Regions from separate parts of the Oikeobacillus pervagus genome, predicted to be linked through region 1. Evidence: riboswitches for the same ligand, from Rfam matches in the RefSeq annotation. Region 1 holds a riboswitch; each other region holds the start of a gene.
What was found. A riboswitch is a leader RNA that binds a small molecule or an ion and turns the genes downstream of it on or off. The one in region 1 is predicted to bind cobalamin.
Positions count from the first base shown of each region.

Region 2: another riboswitch for cobalamin. It lies ahead of J2S13_RS03070 (energy-coupling factor ABC transporter permease); the one in region 1 lies ahead of J2S13_RS01830 (FecCD family ABC transporter permease).
Region 3: another riboswitch for cobalamin. It lies ahead of J2S13_RS08985 (GNAT family N-acetyltransferase); the one in region 1 lies ahead of J2S13_RS01830 (FecCD family ABC transporter permease).

Region 1 covers NZ_JAUSUC010000003.1:16,435-22,136, forward strand. The annotation lists gene J2S13_RS01805 (exodeoxyribonuclease III) at 1-527, shown strand, start outside; gene J2S13_RS01810 (DUF2325 domain-containing protein) at 676-969, shown strand; gene J2S13_RS01815 (homocysteine S-methyltransferase family protein) at 1,045-1,338, shown strand; gene J2S13_RS01820 (hypothetical protein) at 1,507-1,704, opposite strand; gene J2S13_RS01825 (vWA domain-containing protein) at 2,167-3,519, shown strand; cobalamin riboswitch at 3,599-3,784, shown strand; gene J2S13_RS01830 (FecCD family ABC transporter permease) at 3,954-4,958, shown strand; gene J2S13_RS01835 (heme ABC transporter ATP-binding protein) at 4,973-5,702, shown strand, end outside.
Region 2 covers NZ_JAUSUC010000005.1:23,713-29,414, reverse strand. The annotation lists gene J2S13_RS03085 (energy-coupling factor ABC transporter ATP-binding protein) at 1-628, opposite strand, end outside; gene cbiQ (cobalt ECF transporter T component CbiQ) at 625-1,401, opposite strand; gene J2S13_RS03075 (energy-coupling factor ABC transporter substrate-binding protein) at 1,398-1,688, opposite strand; gene J2S13_RS03070 (energy-coupling factor ABC transporter permease) at 1,692-2,447, opposite strand; cobalamin riboswitch at 2,621-2,813, opposite strand; cobalamin riboswitch at 2,976-3,158, shown strand; gene J2S13_RS03065 ((2Fe-2S) ferredoxin domain-containing protein) at 3,284-3,676, shown strand; gene cobJ (precorrin-3B C(17)-methyltransferase) at 3,673-5,256, shown strand; gene J2S13_RS03055 (sirohydrochlorin chelatase) at 5,347-5,702, shown strand, end outside.
Region 3 covers NZ_JAUSUC010000019.1:46,894-52,595, forward strand. The annotation lists gene J2S13_RS08955 (methyl-accepting chemotaxis protein) at 1-322, opposite strand, end outside; gene rpsR (30S ribosomal protein S18) at 695-934, opposite strand; gene ssb (single-stranded DNA-binding protein) at 974-1,480, opposite strand; gene rpsF (30S ribosomal protein S6) at 1,605-1,892, opposite strand; gene J2S13_RS08975 (phosphatase PAP2 family protein) at 2,038-2,559, opposite strand; gene J2S13_RS08980 (TIGR04104 family putative zinc finger protein) at 2,661-2,960, opposite strand; cobalamin riboswitch at 3,467-3,654, shown strand; gene J2S13_RS08985 (GNAT family N-acetyltransferase) at 3,823-4,392, shown strand; gene J2S13_RS08990 (hypothetical protein) at 4,407-4,595, shown strand; gene ychF (redox-regulated ATPase YchF) at 4,687-5,702, opposite strand, start outside.

The DNA of each region.
Region 1 (5,702 bases):
CATACGGGTTTGCTTCAGGAGAATCAGAACCAGAAGGAAGGGGCATTACCTTAGAGTTTGATACCTTTTTTCTAGTAAATGTATATACTCCGAATTCTCAGAGAGATTTGGCAAGACTCCCTTATCGACTCACATGGGAGGAGAGAGTCCATCGGTATTTAGTCGAATTGGATGCAAAGAAACCAGTAATTTATTGTGGAGATCTAAACGTTGCTCATCAAGAAATCGACTTAAAGAATTCTCGAACGAATCGGGGGAACTCAGGTTTTACAGACGAAGAAAGGGGAAAAATGTCAAACCTATTAGATGCGGGATTTATTGATACATTTCGCTATTTTTACCCAGAAAGAGAAGGGGCCTACTCCTGGTGGTCCTATATGAATAAAGTAAGAGAACGAAATATTGGGTGGCGGATTGATTATTTTCTTGTTTCAAAACGAATGAAAGACCGTTTGAAGGCAGCAGCTATTCATTCGGAAGTATTAGGAAGTGATCATTGTCCAGTCGTCTTGGAAATAGAAGAATAACCAATTATATCGATGGAAGAGCCGAGGAATTTCCTCGGTTTTTATTTTTGAAAATTTGATATTGAAATTCATTCTCATTTGTATTATTATATAAATGAGAATGAATTTCAATTAAAAATTAGGAGGAGCATATGATACATCTTTATTAATAGTTGGCGGAGACCGTGTAGAAACAATTACAACAAGGTTAAGAGAGATCGGCATACATAATGTTTCTCATATTAGTGGTAGAAAGACAAAAATGACAGAAAAAACGATTGGAAAACATACCGATGCGGTGTTAATCTTAACGGATTTTATCAACCATAATTTAGCAAAGGCAATAAAAGAGCAAGCCCGTGATAAAGAAATCCCCGCTTTATTTTCGAAAAGATCCTGGAGTTCGATTAAATTAACGATTGAAAAAGCCAATGAAAAGAATAAGATGACAGCTTGCTCATGAGGGATATTTTTCACAAACGGATCCTAACGTTTGCTTCAATAGAACCAATATGACAGCGAAAGAGGTGTGGATCCCATGATTTTTACCAATACACTTTCGAAAGAAATCGTCATCATAGATGGGGCGATGGGGACTGAATTATGGAAGAGTTTAGATCTCCCTTATAAAAAGCCTTTTTCAGCCCCATCATTGAATATATCAAACCCTGAAATCGTAGAAGAAATTCATACCCGCTATTTGCATGCGGGGGCCGATGTCATCACAACGAATACATTTACTGCTAATCTACTTTTACAAACTTACTATGGAAAAGAATCTGAAATCAGTGAACAGAATGAAAAGGAGTGCAAATTGCAAAATATGCCGTAGCCCCATTATAAAAACAAGAAAACAAGTGTTCGTTTGGGCGCATATTTGCCCTTTATTTGTTTCAGAGACATGCTTGCAAAATCCCATTGTTGATAACATTAAACTAGTTTCTTAAAGAAAAAATAAAGGAAACACAAGGATCATCCCCATGTTTCCCTAGAATATATTTTATTGTTCCTCTTCTGTGCCTTCAGATTCTGTATCTTCATTTTCTGTATCTTCGTTTTCTGTGTTTTCATTTTCTGTTTGATCCTCTACTTGTTGGTCTTCTTCTTTTTCCGTATCCTCTTTGTTACAACCAGCGGCGACCCCTACTAGCATGAAAGCTGTACACATTACCAATAACTTTTGCTTTAAACTTTTCATCTCCAACGCCTCCTTATATGTTGCGTAAAAAAAGTACATAGTTATCATACTATATTTTTGCGTCCATACAAGGAGTCTTTTCCATTTTTTACAAACCCTTAACGTAGGCTCTAAGATATTTAAACGATCTTAACATTCTGTCAATATATCAAATGAATTTAAGGTTATTAATAGATTTTCCCTTACAAAATAGAAAAAAGTCAGCAGAGACGCGATATTCACCCATTTCTTATGTTTGACGCTAGGTTTACGAATAAATTCAGGAGTTGTGCTACAACATTATTCACCAATATAAATAATCTTTATCTGGTTATAATCAATCACTATCGACTTCGTATATAGTAATATTTTACTAGTTATTCGCCATTTAAAACCAAGAAACAAAGCTTTCACCCTATAGACAACTGAATCATTTATCGTTAATTTGATAATTAGTTGACTGTGAAAGGATGGGGAGAATCGATGGGGATAATAAGAAAAGCATTTTCCTTAATTTTAGTAATGTTGATCATCGTAGGTTGTTCTAATGAAACAACAAAGCAGCCAGCAAAAGAAAATAAGGTGACAGACAAACAGGAAGTTGAAAAGCAAGAATTGGATTATGAAAAATATACTAGCCTAAATATTGAAGATATGCTGAAAACAGAGCCAGGTAAGTATAGGGGGGCTTCAAAGAAGGAGGAAAAAATAAAAAAAGCCATTACAACATTTCCTAAAGGAAAAAAAGCTGAAGAATATTATGGGAGGCTTTTGGCTTTAGCAGCTGAAGACTATCGTGATTATGCCCAATTTTTCAATAATTTTGACACTTCTTTTGAAGAGATTAGTGAGACTCCAGACGAAAAAGTAGACCTCCAAACAGATCCTAAAGCTAAAAAAATCAATGTACAAATTTTATTTGATGCTAGTGGAAGTATGGCTGCTGAGATTTCAGGTGAACAAAAAATGAAGCTTGCTAAAGATGCGGTGCTGCAATTTGTTACTGATCTTCCGGAAAATGTTCATGTCTCTCTTCGTGTTTATGGACATAAAGGTACTGGAAAAGAGGAGGATAAAGCCGCTTCTTGCTCTAGTACAGAAGTGGTTTACCCCTTATCGACATATGATCAGGAAACTTTTTCTAAAGCACTTGATACATTTAAACCTGCTGGATGGACTCCACTAGCAGCATCTATTTCGGCTGCAAAAGAAGATTTACATAATCAAATAGGGGAAAATGTCGAAAATATTATTTATATTGTGAGTGATGGGATTGAAACATGTGGTGGTGACCCAGTCCAAGCTGCAAAGGAACTCAACCAATCAGATATTAAAGCCGTGATTAACATCATCGGGTTTGACGTTGATCATGCCGGGCAAAAAGCATTAAAACTCGTAGCAGATGCTGGAAAAGGCGAGTATGTGGATGTAAATTCAAAACAGGCTTTTGCAGATTATTTTAATAAAAAAAAGAGTGAACTGTTGAATGAATGGCATTCATGGCAAACTGAAAATGTGAATAAATATTATGATTCACAAAATACAAGAGTGAATGAGTTATATACAAAGCAAAATGAAATGGTCAATCTTGCTACAGAAGAACAAAATGAATTACTTGCATTCACAAACGATTTGAAACAAAATTTAGACTTAGATAGTACTGTTCATTATGAAATTCGTGAGTTCATTCGTAAAAGGGGATATACCGTACGTGAGTATGCACGAGATTCAGGATATAAATACCGCGAAGAACTTAGAAATCGTGGGTACGAATTACGTGAAGAAGTACGTGACAAAGGATATAAAGAACGTGAGGAAATTCGTAGAAACAAGTAAAAGGTAGATCTATAAGGTATTTTCTTTATTCATCATTGCAATATGATAAAACTATCGATATACTCAATATGTTAACTTAATATGATAGGGGATTCAAGGTGTCCTTTTTTGGACTTGATAAGGAATCTGGTGGAAATCCAGAACTGTTCCCGCAACTGTTAATGCAGACGAAATAAGCATATCCACTATATCTCAAATGATATGGGAAGGGCTTAAACTAGGATGATGCATGAGTCAGGAGACTTGCCTTGAAGACAATATAGTACTATCTTTTTCGGGAGGTGAAAAGATAGGACGTGGAAACGTTCAAATTCTCATAATGAAGTTCTCGTTCTACACTCATCTACTTACTGATGGGTGTTTTTTTGTTTAGAAAAATAGTTTAAAAAGGAGAGATTTTTCTGGAGATTCAAAAACAACCTAGACATTTCTATATGTTTATCATCCTATCTATCGTTCTATTATTATTATTGATGACGATCGGTGTGATGGTAGGTCCGGTTTCCATCCATCCTTTTACTGTTTGGAAAGTAGTTTTTTCTAAACTCCCATTCTTCCATGAAAGTATCCAATCGACAGAGGCAACGATAATTTGGGACATACGCTTTCCGAGAGTGATTCTAGGTGTGATTGTCGGGGCAGGACTTGGAATCATCGGTACTGCGGTGCAGGCAGTTGTTAGAAATTCATTGGCTGATCCATACATATTAGGGGTATCATCAGGTGCTTCTGTAGGAGCAACATTGGTGATTGTCTTAGGTGTATTTTCATTTTTAGGTCAATATGCGATATCGTTTGCGGCCTTTTTAGGGGCACTTTTATCTACCATATTTGTTTTCTTTTTTTCACAAATTAATGGAAGAATATCGACCGTCCGACTATTGCTCGCCGGTGTTGCGATTTCGATGATACTGTCAGCTATTACGAATTTTATTGTCATCTCGTCACCTCGAGCAGAAGGAATTCGTGATGTGATGTTTTGGATGATGGGAAGTCTCGCAGGAGCCCGTTGGGAATATTTATTCATCCCAGCTTTGATTGTGACGATTGCTTTTTTATATCTTTGGAGTCAATTCCGCTCTTTGAATCTTCTTCTTATGGGGGATGAGACAGCGGTTACATTAGGAGTAAATTTAACCTCTTTTCGGAAAAAACTGATTGTCATCACCTCACTATTAACAGGGGTACTCGTTGCCGTAAGTGGTGCGATTGGATTTATCGGATTAGTCATCCCTCATATTGTTCGTTTATTAGTCGGATCTGATCATCGAAGAGTATTGCCACTCAGTGCTTTAGCAGGTGCCAGCTTTTTATTACTGGCAGATATTTGTGCAAGAATTATCATTGCTCCTGAAGAGATGCCGATTGGAATTATTACAGCAGTATGTGGAGGACCTTTCTTTATATGGCTTTTACGTAGAAATTCATATTCTTTTTAAGGAGGTCATAATGGATGGAAATTTCGGTAGAAGACGTAAGTTATACTATTTTTGATAAAAAAATAATCAATCAAGTGTCTTTAACTATTCATCATGGGGAATTGGTGGGAATCATTGGCCCAAATGGAAGTGGAAAATCGACGCTTTTAAAAAATATGTATCGTGTATTAAAACCTGATGGAGGGGTGATACAACTTGACGGACGGTCCATTACGGATATAAACACGAAAGAAATCGCCAAACAGCTTTCCGTTGTGAGTCAGGAGTCCAGTGTTGCCTTTGATTTTAATGTTTTTGAAATCATTCTGATGGGGCGTACTCCACATAAGAAATTTCTTCAACCCGATACGGTCGAGGATGAGCACATCGTTCGGAATGCTTTGAGCCAGGTGAATATGAGCGAATATATCGATAAACGGTTTACCCAATTATCAGGGGGCGAAAAGCAGCGCGTGATGATTGCTAGGGCAATTGCTCAAGGAGCGAAGGTTATGATTTTGGACGAGCCAACCAACCATTTAGATATTCACCATCAGTTACAGGTATTGGAATTAATTAGAGAATTACAAGTCACCTGTGTGGCAGCTTTACATGACTTAAATCTTGCGGCATGTTATTGTGACCGATTATATGTACTCAACCAAGGTGAGATTGTAGCCTCTGGAACCCCAAAACAAGTCCTAACAAAGGAGCTGTTAAAAGAAGTGTTCAATGTACATGTTGAAATCGGAACTCATCCCGTGA
Region 2 (5,702 bases), on a different contig from region 1:
CATCTGACCATTCATAGGCAAAGTCCACATCATGGGTGGACAGAATGATAGTGGTTCCATTCTGATGGATACTTGAAAGAATATGTAATAAACGGTCCGAATAATAGAGGTCCAGTCCAGCGGTGGGCTCATCCAATACGATGACTTCTGGCTTCATCGCAAGTACACCCGCGATGGCTACACGTTTCTTTTCTCCAATACTTAATAAATGAGGGGGCCTTCGACTATAGTTGGTCATTTCCGTTAGTCGCAATGCCTCATCCACATATTGTTCGATTTCTTCTTTTGCTAAGCCTAAATTTTTCGGACCAAATGCCACATCATCCCTGACAGTCGATGCAAAAATTTGTGAATCAGCCTGTTGAAAGACTAGGCCGACACTTTTTCTTAGTTGAACCAGTTCTTTTTTCTTATATTTTAAAGGTTGACCTTTAAAATAGACCGTCCCATTTTTAGGCCGTAATAATCCATTTAGATGCAAAAATAAAGTAGACTTACCTGCACCATTATTTCCCAATACGGCTATTTTCCTCCCTGGTGAAAATGAGAGGTTAATATTCTTTAAAACATTTGTACGATCTGGATAGGAAAATGATAGATTCTCCAATTGGAGGATGGGCACTGTCATTCAAAAAACACCTTTCCACTAAAAAGAATGATGAAAAAAAAGAAAAGGAAGAAAAGATGTTTTTTATTCACCTTCCCTTCATAAGTAAACGAAAGAATTAATTCATCGGCACCTCTTGAGTCAATCGCCTGTTGCATTTCTGTTCTCTTTTTTAATGTTTGGATAAACAGATTTGGGATTAAAATTGAAAAAGAACGTAAAGAAATTCGAAATGAACGATGTCCTAACCGCGTTGACTGTGCATAGTACATTTGAATGGCTGTTTCCATTAACATAAAAAGAAAACGATATGTGATGGAAATCAAATCAATTAATTCTTTCGGAAGTCTAAGTCTACTTAAAACAAACAGTAGTTCATGGACGGGTGTGGACAAAATAAAAAAATAAATACATGTCACACTACCTATAGAAATGAGAAATAGTTCAATCGCTACTTCAAAATTGGTAAATAAAATAAAAATGAAAATAGGTCCTATTTCGCCTGACCAAATAAGATCTTCCCCTGAATAAGGCTCCAAGGAGAAAGTGAAAAGAATTGAAATAATACTTGTTAAAATGAATAATAATGGTAGACTTAAAAGCTTCAAATAAAGCAAAATATGTATGTCCATAACGATTATGATGATCATACTCATGATAAAGAAAATGAGCAAGGATAATCCTACATCTCTTAGGGTGACAGTCGTAAGTAGACACCCAATTGCGAAGATAAATTTCTCAATTGGGTGTATAGTTGAAAGTCTTTGTTGATTTGCTATTGTATCGATAATCATCTTAATGTTTCTTTCTTATTTCCATTCTTTTTCCCTTTGGACAGTCCGAAAAAATATCCAATAAAGCCAGCCCCTAGCGCAGCTTGTAAGGCAAATAATAAACTTTCCACTTCTCCACCAGGTAATTCCCAAACATTTGAAAACCAAGGTTCATATTTGGGATTAATAGATTCGATTGCATCGACAGCTTTTCCATCCGTTCCCGCAAACTCTGATGAAGTATTATAAGCAAGAGGAACAATAATAAATAATAAAATAACAAATAAAAGAAAGAGATTTTTCTTCATAGATTATTTCGCCTCCTTCATTTGCACATTTAAAGTGGATAGTTCTTCACGATTATATTTTGCTAGAAAGTTTAATACCATAACAGTTAGCAAACCTTCGACAATGGACAAAGGAATTTGCGTGATAGCAAAAATGCTAGCAAATTTCATAAAAGAACCTATGATTCCATTTACAGAGTCTGGAAATGCAAGCGCCAATTGAAACGATGTTGCAACATATGTAGCTAGGTTTGCTAAGGCAGCTGCTAAAAAGATCGATACATTATGATGAACATTCATCTTTTTCGATGCTTTGTATACTCCGTAGGCAACGAAAGGTCCAAGTACAGCCATTGAGAAGGCATTCGCCCCTAATGTAGTAATGCCACCATGAGCTAGTAACAATGACTGAAATAAAAGGACAACAAATCCAACGACACTCATGATCATAGGTCCGAATAAGATCGTCCCAAACCCTAATCCAGTTGGATGGGAACTACTCCCTGTAACAGACGGGATTTTCAATGCCGATAACACAAAAGCGAAGGCAGTGGATAGACCTAAAACCATTTTCATTTCAGGGGAATTTCGAAATAATTTCCTTAATTGAAGGATTCCGATGAATAAAAAGGGTAGAAAAGCGATCCACCAAATAATGACCCATTTGATTGGGAGAAAACCTTCAGCAATATGCATGGCATGGGTGCTCGAAAAAGAATTCACCCAAAAATAAGACGCTAACATTAAAATACTACAAAACCAAAAAAAGCTTTTCCTCATGAAAATTCTCCTCTTCTCAAAATATTCTCCTATCTTTCTCTTGAAAAATAGATATACATATAGAAAAGTAAATCACATGAAATATTGTGGAAAATAAAAAAGCATTCATAACTTACGGTTAAGAATGCATGAAGAATACATGTCATGCGATTTCCCCTATATCCCGTAGGTACATCGAGAGTGGAAAACAGGCAGGTCTCCTGACTTATCTTCTTTGTGAATTGCGCCTTCCCATTGAATACAAAAGTGGCCTATTGCAAAACACTCCAAATTACAGTGGCGGGAACCGTGCTGGAATTTCACCAGCTTCCCTTTTAAGCAAATAGAGGGGGGTTCCCTATTTGCACCTATTTTCGAAAAAATATGAAATTAATTTAAAGTATAGGGAATTTGTGACAGTTTGTCTACAATTTTTTTGAAAATGTCAGAAAAGAGAGATTAAAAAAACTTCTTGTCAATTATTGAATAATTTGTTAACTTTGAATACATAGTTATAAATATTGTGATATAAAAAATATCAAACGACAATTACATAAGATGATTTAAAGTGCCAATTAGGATATTGGATAATAGGGAAATCGGTTAAAATCCGATGCAGCCCCCGCTACTGTAAGTGTGGACAAGCTTGTCAAAACCACTAGGTAACGACTAGGAAGGGACAAGGGAGGAAGAAGCATAAGCCAGGAGACCTGCTTTAAGTCGCGTTTTATTCTTCGGTGGGAGGAATAGGTGTGTGGCATAAAGCTATTGTTCATTTGCATACAAATCCTTATCTTCCAGAAGATAGGGGTTTTTTTGTTGGAATTATTTTTATATTGAAAATGGGAGGGGCAAGAATGACGACATGGAATTTACAAGATATGCAAAAGCATGTTCTGATTTGTAACGGTTCTAGTTGCATGAGAAAGGGAGGAGAGGAAGTCACCCAAGCCATTAGAAAGGAAATTACAACAAGAGAACTAGACCGCTATATTCATACAAGCCGGACTCGGTGTAATGGTAGATGTAAAGATGCCTGTGTTGTCATTGTGTATCCAGATGCTGTGTGGTACGAAGGGATCGATGTTGATTCTGCGAAAGAATTGGTGCACTCCCATCTAGAAAACAATCAAATATTGAAATCGAAGGTTATATATGAGCGGACGCAAACGGGAATGAGTTTAAAAAACAATCGCGTCAAAGGAATTGAGAAAGAAAAGCAAGAAGCGAAAAAGGAGGAAGTTTTGTGACCGGGAAATTATTAATCGTAGGATTTGGTCCAGGAAGTGTTAAACATTTTACAGAGCGTGCAAAAGAAGCTATTGCAGAAAGTGATTGCATTATTGGTTATAAAACATACGTAGAGCTCGTCACAGATTTAATTACAGACCAAGAAATTATTAGTACAGGAATGTCGGAGGAAGTCAGCCGTGCTCAAGCTGCCGTCAAACTAGCCGAAGAAGGAAAGAAAGTGGCGGTCATATCTAGTGGGGATGCGGGTGTCTATGGGATGGCTGGTCTCGTATATGAGGTATTAATTGAAAAAGGGTGGAAAGAAGCAGAAGGTGTAAAAGTAGAGGTGATTCCAGGAATTTCAGCGATTAACTCCTGTGCTTCTCTTTTAGGCGCACCTGTTATGCATGATTCTTGTACAATCAGCTTAAGTGATCATTTAACACCATGGAGTATCATAGAAAAACGAATTGAAGCTGCAGCAGCAGCCGATTTCGTCATCGCTTTATATAATCCGAAAAGTGGAAAAAGAACAAGACAAATCGTGGAAGCACAACGGATTCTATTAAAATATCGGGATCCTAAGACACCCGTAGGATTAGTAAAAAGCGCATACAGGGACCGTGAACATATTATGATCACGACATTAGAAGAGATGTTAACTTATGAAATCGGGATGTTAACAACCGTCGTCATCGGTAATTCTACAACCTTTTTATATGACGGGAAAATCATCACACCAAGGGGATACCAGCGTAAATACACGCTAAACTCTACGAAACAAAAACTTAGACCACATGAACGTTTGAAAAGGGAAAATGAACCTTGGGCGCTTCATGGAGGAAAAGAAGAGGAATCGTCCTCTCTAAAATTTGCCGAAGAAGCTGCCAAAATAGTAGGAATGAAAGATACTCCTGAAGAATCAATGATTCCTTTTCAAAAAATTGAACAAATTTTTGAACTGGCAGTGAGCCCAGGGGTTGCGAATAAGCAATTTACTGCACAGCAAATGTTAACATTAGCAAAAATCATTGGAGATAAAGGCTCGATGGAATATACCCCACATCATTACATCATAGTAAGGGTACCGACAGATCAACCTGAATTGATTGTCTCCAAACTAAAAGAAACCGGATTGCTCGTAAATCCAATTGGGGATGTCCTTACGATTAAGGCTTGTGATTTTTGCGATGGGGAGAAAAAGGACGGAATTCCATTAGCAGAAGAACTATATGAACGTTTTTCTGGAATGGACATGCCAAAGGAAACAAAGATCGGCATTAACGGCTGTGGAATGGCTTGTTACCAAGCAGTTCAAGAAGATATTGGGCTCGTGTTTCGAAAAGGAAAATTTGATCTATTTATCGGTGCAAAAACCGTCGGCAGAACCGCACATAGTGGTCAATTGATTGCCGAAGGGGTGGAGCCAAACGAAGCCCTCTCAATCGTTACCGGGATCATTAAAGAATATAAAGAAAAAGGTCATCCGAATGAGAGCTTTTTTAAATTCTTCAAACGGGTAAAAAATGTCCATGGTTTTCAGTATAAAGATATTACTCCTGTGTTGGATTTAGAACCACTTGGTTGTGGCGAATAAAGTTTTCAAAATGGTGTTGTTAGAAATTTGGGAACCGAATTTTACGGTTGTAGACCGCAAGAACGGGATAAACGTTTAGGAGGAATTTTCATGAAAGCTGTTTTATTTGTTGGGCACGGAAGCCGGGATCATGAAGGTAACGAGCAAATTAGAATATTTATTCGCAAGCTCCAACCACAAATTGACGAAAATATTTTAGTAGAGACTTGCTTTTTAGAATTTGAGAAGCCAACCGTTTCAGACGGACTAAAAGCATGTGTTTCTAAAGGAGCGACATCTGTAGCCGTCATTCCGATTATGTTATTGCCTGCGGGTCATTCAAAGATTCACATCCCATTCGAATTGGATGAAGCGAAAAAAAAATATCCTCATGTTTCTTTTACTTACGGAAGGCCAATCGGGGTACATGAATTAACAATAGACATTTGCAAATCCCGCCTACAAGA
Region 3 (5,702 bases), on a different contig from region 1:
AATGCTTCGTATAACGATTAAAGCTTTTTTGAACACTTCGATCAAGTAAACTTAATTCCTCATGATCGACCTTATCCTGAACCCCTCGTGCAAATTGAATTAATTCATCACTCTCAGATAACATAAGTAGACTAGTTTCGTGCTTTTCTAAAAACACTTGAGTGGAATGGTTCGCTTCTTTAACAATTCCATCTATTTGTTCCATTACATCCGTTTCCATTATTTTTTCCATTTTCCAATTCGTAAAAAAAATAATGATTCCAAATGAAACCATTAACAAAATAGTTATAGGAATAATTAGTTTGAATTTGATTGATCTCAAGAACATCACAACCTTATATATACTACTTTTAGTATAAGACTTAAGATGTATAGATTAGGTTATCGCAATGTAAAGATTTTATTAAAGTTGGAGTGAGGGAAGTGGGTAAGCACACAAAAGGACTCGAAAAGAACAAAAGCGGAAGCGCCTGTCCATCGGCGTACGTATTTTGTAGTCTTTGACTGAGATAAAGGAAACGAAAGCGTGGCCTTTCACGAGCTGATGTGGACTTATCGGAGGGAGAAAACGGAGAAATCCGCTAGACGTGGACAACCCCTTTCAAAGGAGGATATCCACAGTTCTAAATTTTATAATTTTCTAGGAAAACGAAAGAAAGACAGCAAGGCAAAGATCCCCACTGTCTTTTTTATATTATTTTTCTTCTGCAACATATGGAAGAAGAGCCATTGTACGAGCGCGTTTGATTGCTAAAGTCAAACGACGTTGGTATTTAGCGCTTGTTCCTGTTACACGACGTGGAAGAATTTTTCCGCGTTCAGAAATAAACTTTTTAAGTAAGTCTACATCTTTATAATCAATATGAGTGATGTGGTTAGATGTGAAATAACACACTTTCCGACGTTTACGTCCACCTCTGCGTCCACCTGCCATGTTCAATTCCCTCCTTTACTTGTTATTTAAAACTTATCATCAAAATGGGAGATCATCATCTGAAATATCGATCTGTTGACCGTCATTTGCAAATGGATCTTCATCTATACGTGTGAAACCATTATTGTTTCGATCTTGTTGATTCTGACTAAAAGGATTGTCTTGATGTCTTTGGCTACCGCCAAACATCCCACTGTCATCGCGTCGGCTATTTCCTGCCGAAGCATTACGTGGTTCTAAAAACTGTACACTTTCAGCCAAGACCTCTGTAACGTATACACGTCTACCATCTTGTCCTTCGTAATTCCGCGTTTGAATGCGGCCATCGACACCAGCAAGGCTGCCTTTTTTCAAAAAGTTTGCAACGTTTTCCGCAGGTCTGCGCCAAACAACACAATTAATGAAATCCGCTTCTCTCTCACCTTGTTGATTCGTATAATTACGATTACAAGCAAGAGTAAAAGAAGCAACAGCAATGCCATTCGGTGTGTAACGAAGTTCAGGGTCTTTTGTTAAACGACCGACTAAAACAACTCGGTTCATCATCAGAATCAACCCCTTCCTTCTTAATTAACGTTCCACGTGAAACATTAATCGAAGAATTTGTTTGTATGATTGAACGACTACTTTTCAAAAAGTAGAAGCTATTTTACTAAACATTTCAAATGAATTATTCTTCTTCTTTAACGACAATGTGGCGGATAATATCGTCACTAATCTTTGCTAAACGATCGAATTCTTGAACAGCTTCTGGTTTAGATTGAACATGAACTAATTGATAGAAGCCTTCACGGAAATCGTTAATTTCGTATGCAAGACGACGTTTACCCCAGTCTTTAGAATCGATGAGTTCCGCACCGTTAGAAGTTAAGACATTATCAAAACGCTCAACAACTGCTTTTTTAGTATCTTCATCTACATTTGGGCGGATGATGTACATTAATTCGTACTTTTTCATCTTTCTTTCACCTCCTTATGGACTATACGGCTCTTTCCTTTTAAAAAGAGCAAGGAGCAATGTTTTCATTACTCACAGGAAGAAATTATACCATAATGGTATCTTAAAAGCAATGAGTCATCCCCAAAAATAGATTTCAATAGACTTAAAACATAAAGGTAGAAAAAGTAATCGCTGTAAATGTTCCTAATAATGCGCCAACAAGAACATCTGAGGGATAGTGAACACCTAACACAATTCTAGAAACGGCTACAAGAAGGGCAGCTGGCAGTAAGTAAGGTAAAAGGGATGGATAGACAACAAGATAAGAAATAACTATGGAAAAAACAGCTGTCGTGTGGCCGGATGGAAAAGAGTAGTCCTTGAATAAATGACCATGTACCATTGCATTAGGCAAGGCTAAATACGGACGGATTCTTTGAAAAGTCTTTTTAATTAAAACAGCTACTACATGACTGACAACTAACGATACTAAAGCAAGCAATGCAACCTTTCTCAATGTTTGATTACTTGACATTAATAATATAAGTTGCAATCCAATTGTAAACATCGCTCCCCCAAGATGGGTAATATGTTTAAAAAAAGACACGCATAATTTCGAGCGGCGATTAAGAAAGTAAAAATAGGCTTGATCTTGTTTGATAAACCATGATTTTGCCCTTTCCACTTGAAAAACCCCCTCTAAACTTCATTTTCTTTTAGTGTAAAAGATCATTATTAGTTTATACGAAGGATTTTGTAAATTTTCTGTAATTCTCTTGATTATTTTCACCAAAGTGGTTCTTCTTTATTCCGTAATTGGTACAATCTTGGTACTAACAAAAGAACCATCACATAGGCGATCAACTCTATCACTAGAATAACTGAAATAGGGACATGAAAGATGGTCAATGGAAACCAAAGAAGAATGGGCAAAGTCGTAAAAACCGACGCTTTTTTTCTCGATTTAGCTGACACGTATTGTATATGCTGACAGTAAGGACACGTCCATCCATAGGAAAAAGAAAATGATTTCAAAAGAGTTTCTTTCCACTTCCATTTACTTTGACAATTTTGGCAAATAGGCATAACCATTTCCCCCTTTTTAGAGAATACGATTCAATAAACTAAAAGGTTTCACAAAACAGAAACATAAAGGAATTTAAATTAAAAATTCAGAAAATAAAAATAGACACAAAAGGAAGACTGAATTATACTTAACTAAAGCGGAAGCGCCTTGGTTATCGGCGTACGAATGTTGCAGATTTCGACTGAGATAAAGGAAACACGGCGAGGAAGTCCACGAGCCGATGTTGACTTATCGTAGGGAGAAAACGGAGACATTCGCTAGACGATAGGCGCTGGAGCTAGATGTACAAAAGCGGAAGCGCCTCGATCATCGCCGTACGGATTTCTCAAGTTTCGACTGAAATAAAAGAAACGAGAGCAAGGTCCTTCTTGAGCTGATGTTGACTTATCAGAGGGAGTAAACGGAAAAATTCGCTAGACGACAGGCGCTTGAGGCTTGCCGTGGTCAACATTTTTAAAGGGTGATCCACAGTTCTATATTTTAAAGTTTTCTAAACAACAAGTGAATATTCCTTTTTTAAACAGGTGCTATATTTTACTATAGCTTAAAAGGGAAGTTCGGTGTAAATCCGACACGGTTCCCGCCACTGTAATTCTGAGCGACCTGCTATTTGTCACTGTTTCAAAATGAAATGGGAAGACGCTGGAAACGATGAAGTTAAGTCAGGAGACCTGCCTGTTTAATAAGCGCAATAATTCCTACGGGTAATAGGGAGGTGTCTGTGAAGAATTCATATAGAAGAAGTCTATTCTTTTTTCTATACGATGATGTTTGAAAGAAACTATTCTGAGCATTCGGCCCTTGGTCCGAATGCTCTTTTTTTATCGTTCAATTTCTCATAAAAGAGAAGGGGTGGGGGAAGTGAAGATTGTTTCTGATCCAGAGGAAGTATTCCGACACTTAAAATATAACCATTTCCATCCAGATTTAAATAGATTTCGAGAAGCACATCATCAACAGCAAACATTAACACAAGTAATGGAGACGGAACAGGCATTTATGGCTTTAGCTATCGTGGATTCGCAAATCATTGGTTATACAATCATACTTTCACCAGAGGAAGAGGAGAGATGGATTAAATTAGATTTTCTGAAAGTACTAGGGGTCATTGAAGTGGCTCCCACTTTTCGAAACCGAAGCATTGCCAAAAAATTATTGCATTCTATCTTCACCCAACAGGAGTTGGAACATTATATTATTATTTCTCTAGAATATTGCTGGCATTGGGATTTAAAACTCACCAATGGCGATCCTTATTTGTACAGAAATATGTTAAGAAAGGTGCTTGAGTCTGCTCGATTTGTAGAATACAAAACAAATGACCCTGATATTAAGGCTTCTGAAGTCAATTTTCTCATGGCAAGAATAGGAAAGGCTATAACAAGCGAACAAGTTTCGCAATTTATCCGTCTAGCAAAATATAATAAGTAAAAGGAGAGAGAATCATGCAAGAAAAGAAGATCAATCATTATATTAATAGTCTAGGTGCTGTTTTCGTCATTTATTCTTCCAAGGAAAAGGTCATAGAAAAATATATGGAGTTAAAAGCAGCTATCTCCGAACTTGAAGAAAACAAAAAAGAGCAGCAACTCTATTTAGATAAAGCATTACAAACGGTTATATTGGGCCGATAATTCGAAGGTTTCCTTTATATTTTGAACGATGTAAAAACGGAATAGAAAAACGGAGCGTTGTATTTCTCAACACTCCGTTTTTCTTATTCTTTTACACATTAAAACGGAAATGGATAACATCCCCGTCCTGAACAAAATATTCTTTCCCCTCAAGTCGGACCTTTCCTGCTTCTCTAGCCGCTCCCATTGAACCTGCATTTAATAAATCCTCATAGGAAACAGTCTCGGCACGAATAAATCCACGTTCAAAATCGGTATGAATAATTCCCGCACATTCTGGTGCTTTCATCCCTTTTCGGAATGTCCAAGCACGTACTTCTTGAACACCTGCAGTAAAGTATGTAGCTAGCCCAAGTAAGCTGTATGTTGCACGAATTAATTGGTCAAGTCCAGATTCTTCAATTCCTAATTCTTGTAAAAACATTGCCTTTTCTTCGTCATCTAATTCAGCAATTTCAGATTCAATTTTAGCACAAACGACGATGACTTCAGCATGGTCCTTATCGGCAAATTCGCGAACTTGTTGTACATAAGGATTTTCTGAAGGATCGACAACATCGTCCTCTCCAACGTTTGCCACATAAAGTACTGGCTTAATTGTAAGTAGATGTAACCCTTTCACAACTTTCATTTGCTCTTCTGTGAATTCGACAGTTCGAGCTGGCAATTCTGATTCAAATGCCTCCTTTAATTTCACAAGGATTTCATGTTCGATCATCGCATCTTTATCTTTTTGTTTCGCCATTTTTTCTACACGGCCAACTCTTTTATCCACTGTTTCTAAATCGGCCAGTATTAATTCTAAGTTAATCGTTTCGATATCAGAAATAGGGTCTACCTTTCCTGAAACATGGGTGATATTTTCATCCGCAAAGCAGCGGACGACATGACAGATCGCATCCACTTGGCGAATATGAGATAAAAATTTGTTCCCTAAGCCTTCCCCTTTACTAGCCCCTTTTACAATTCCAGCGATATCTGTAAATTCAAAAGCGGTCGGAACCGTTTTCTTTGGTTGTACTAACTCTGTTAATTTATTTAACCGTTCGTCTGGTACTTCTACAATCCCAACATTAGGATCAATGGTACAAAAGGGATAGTTGGCAG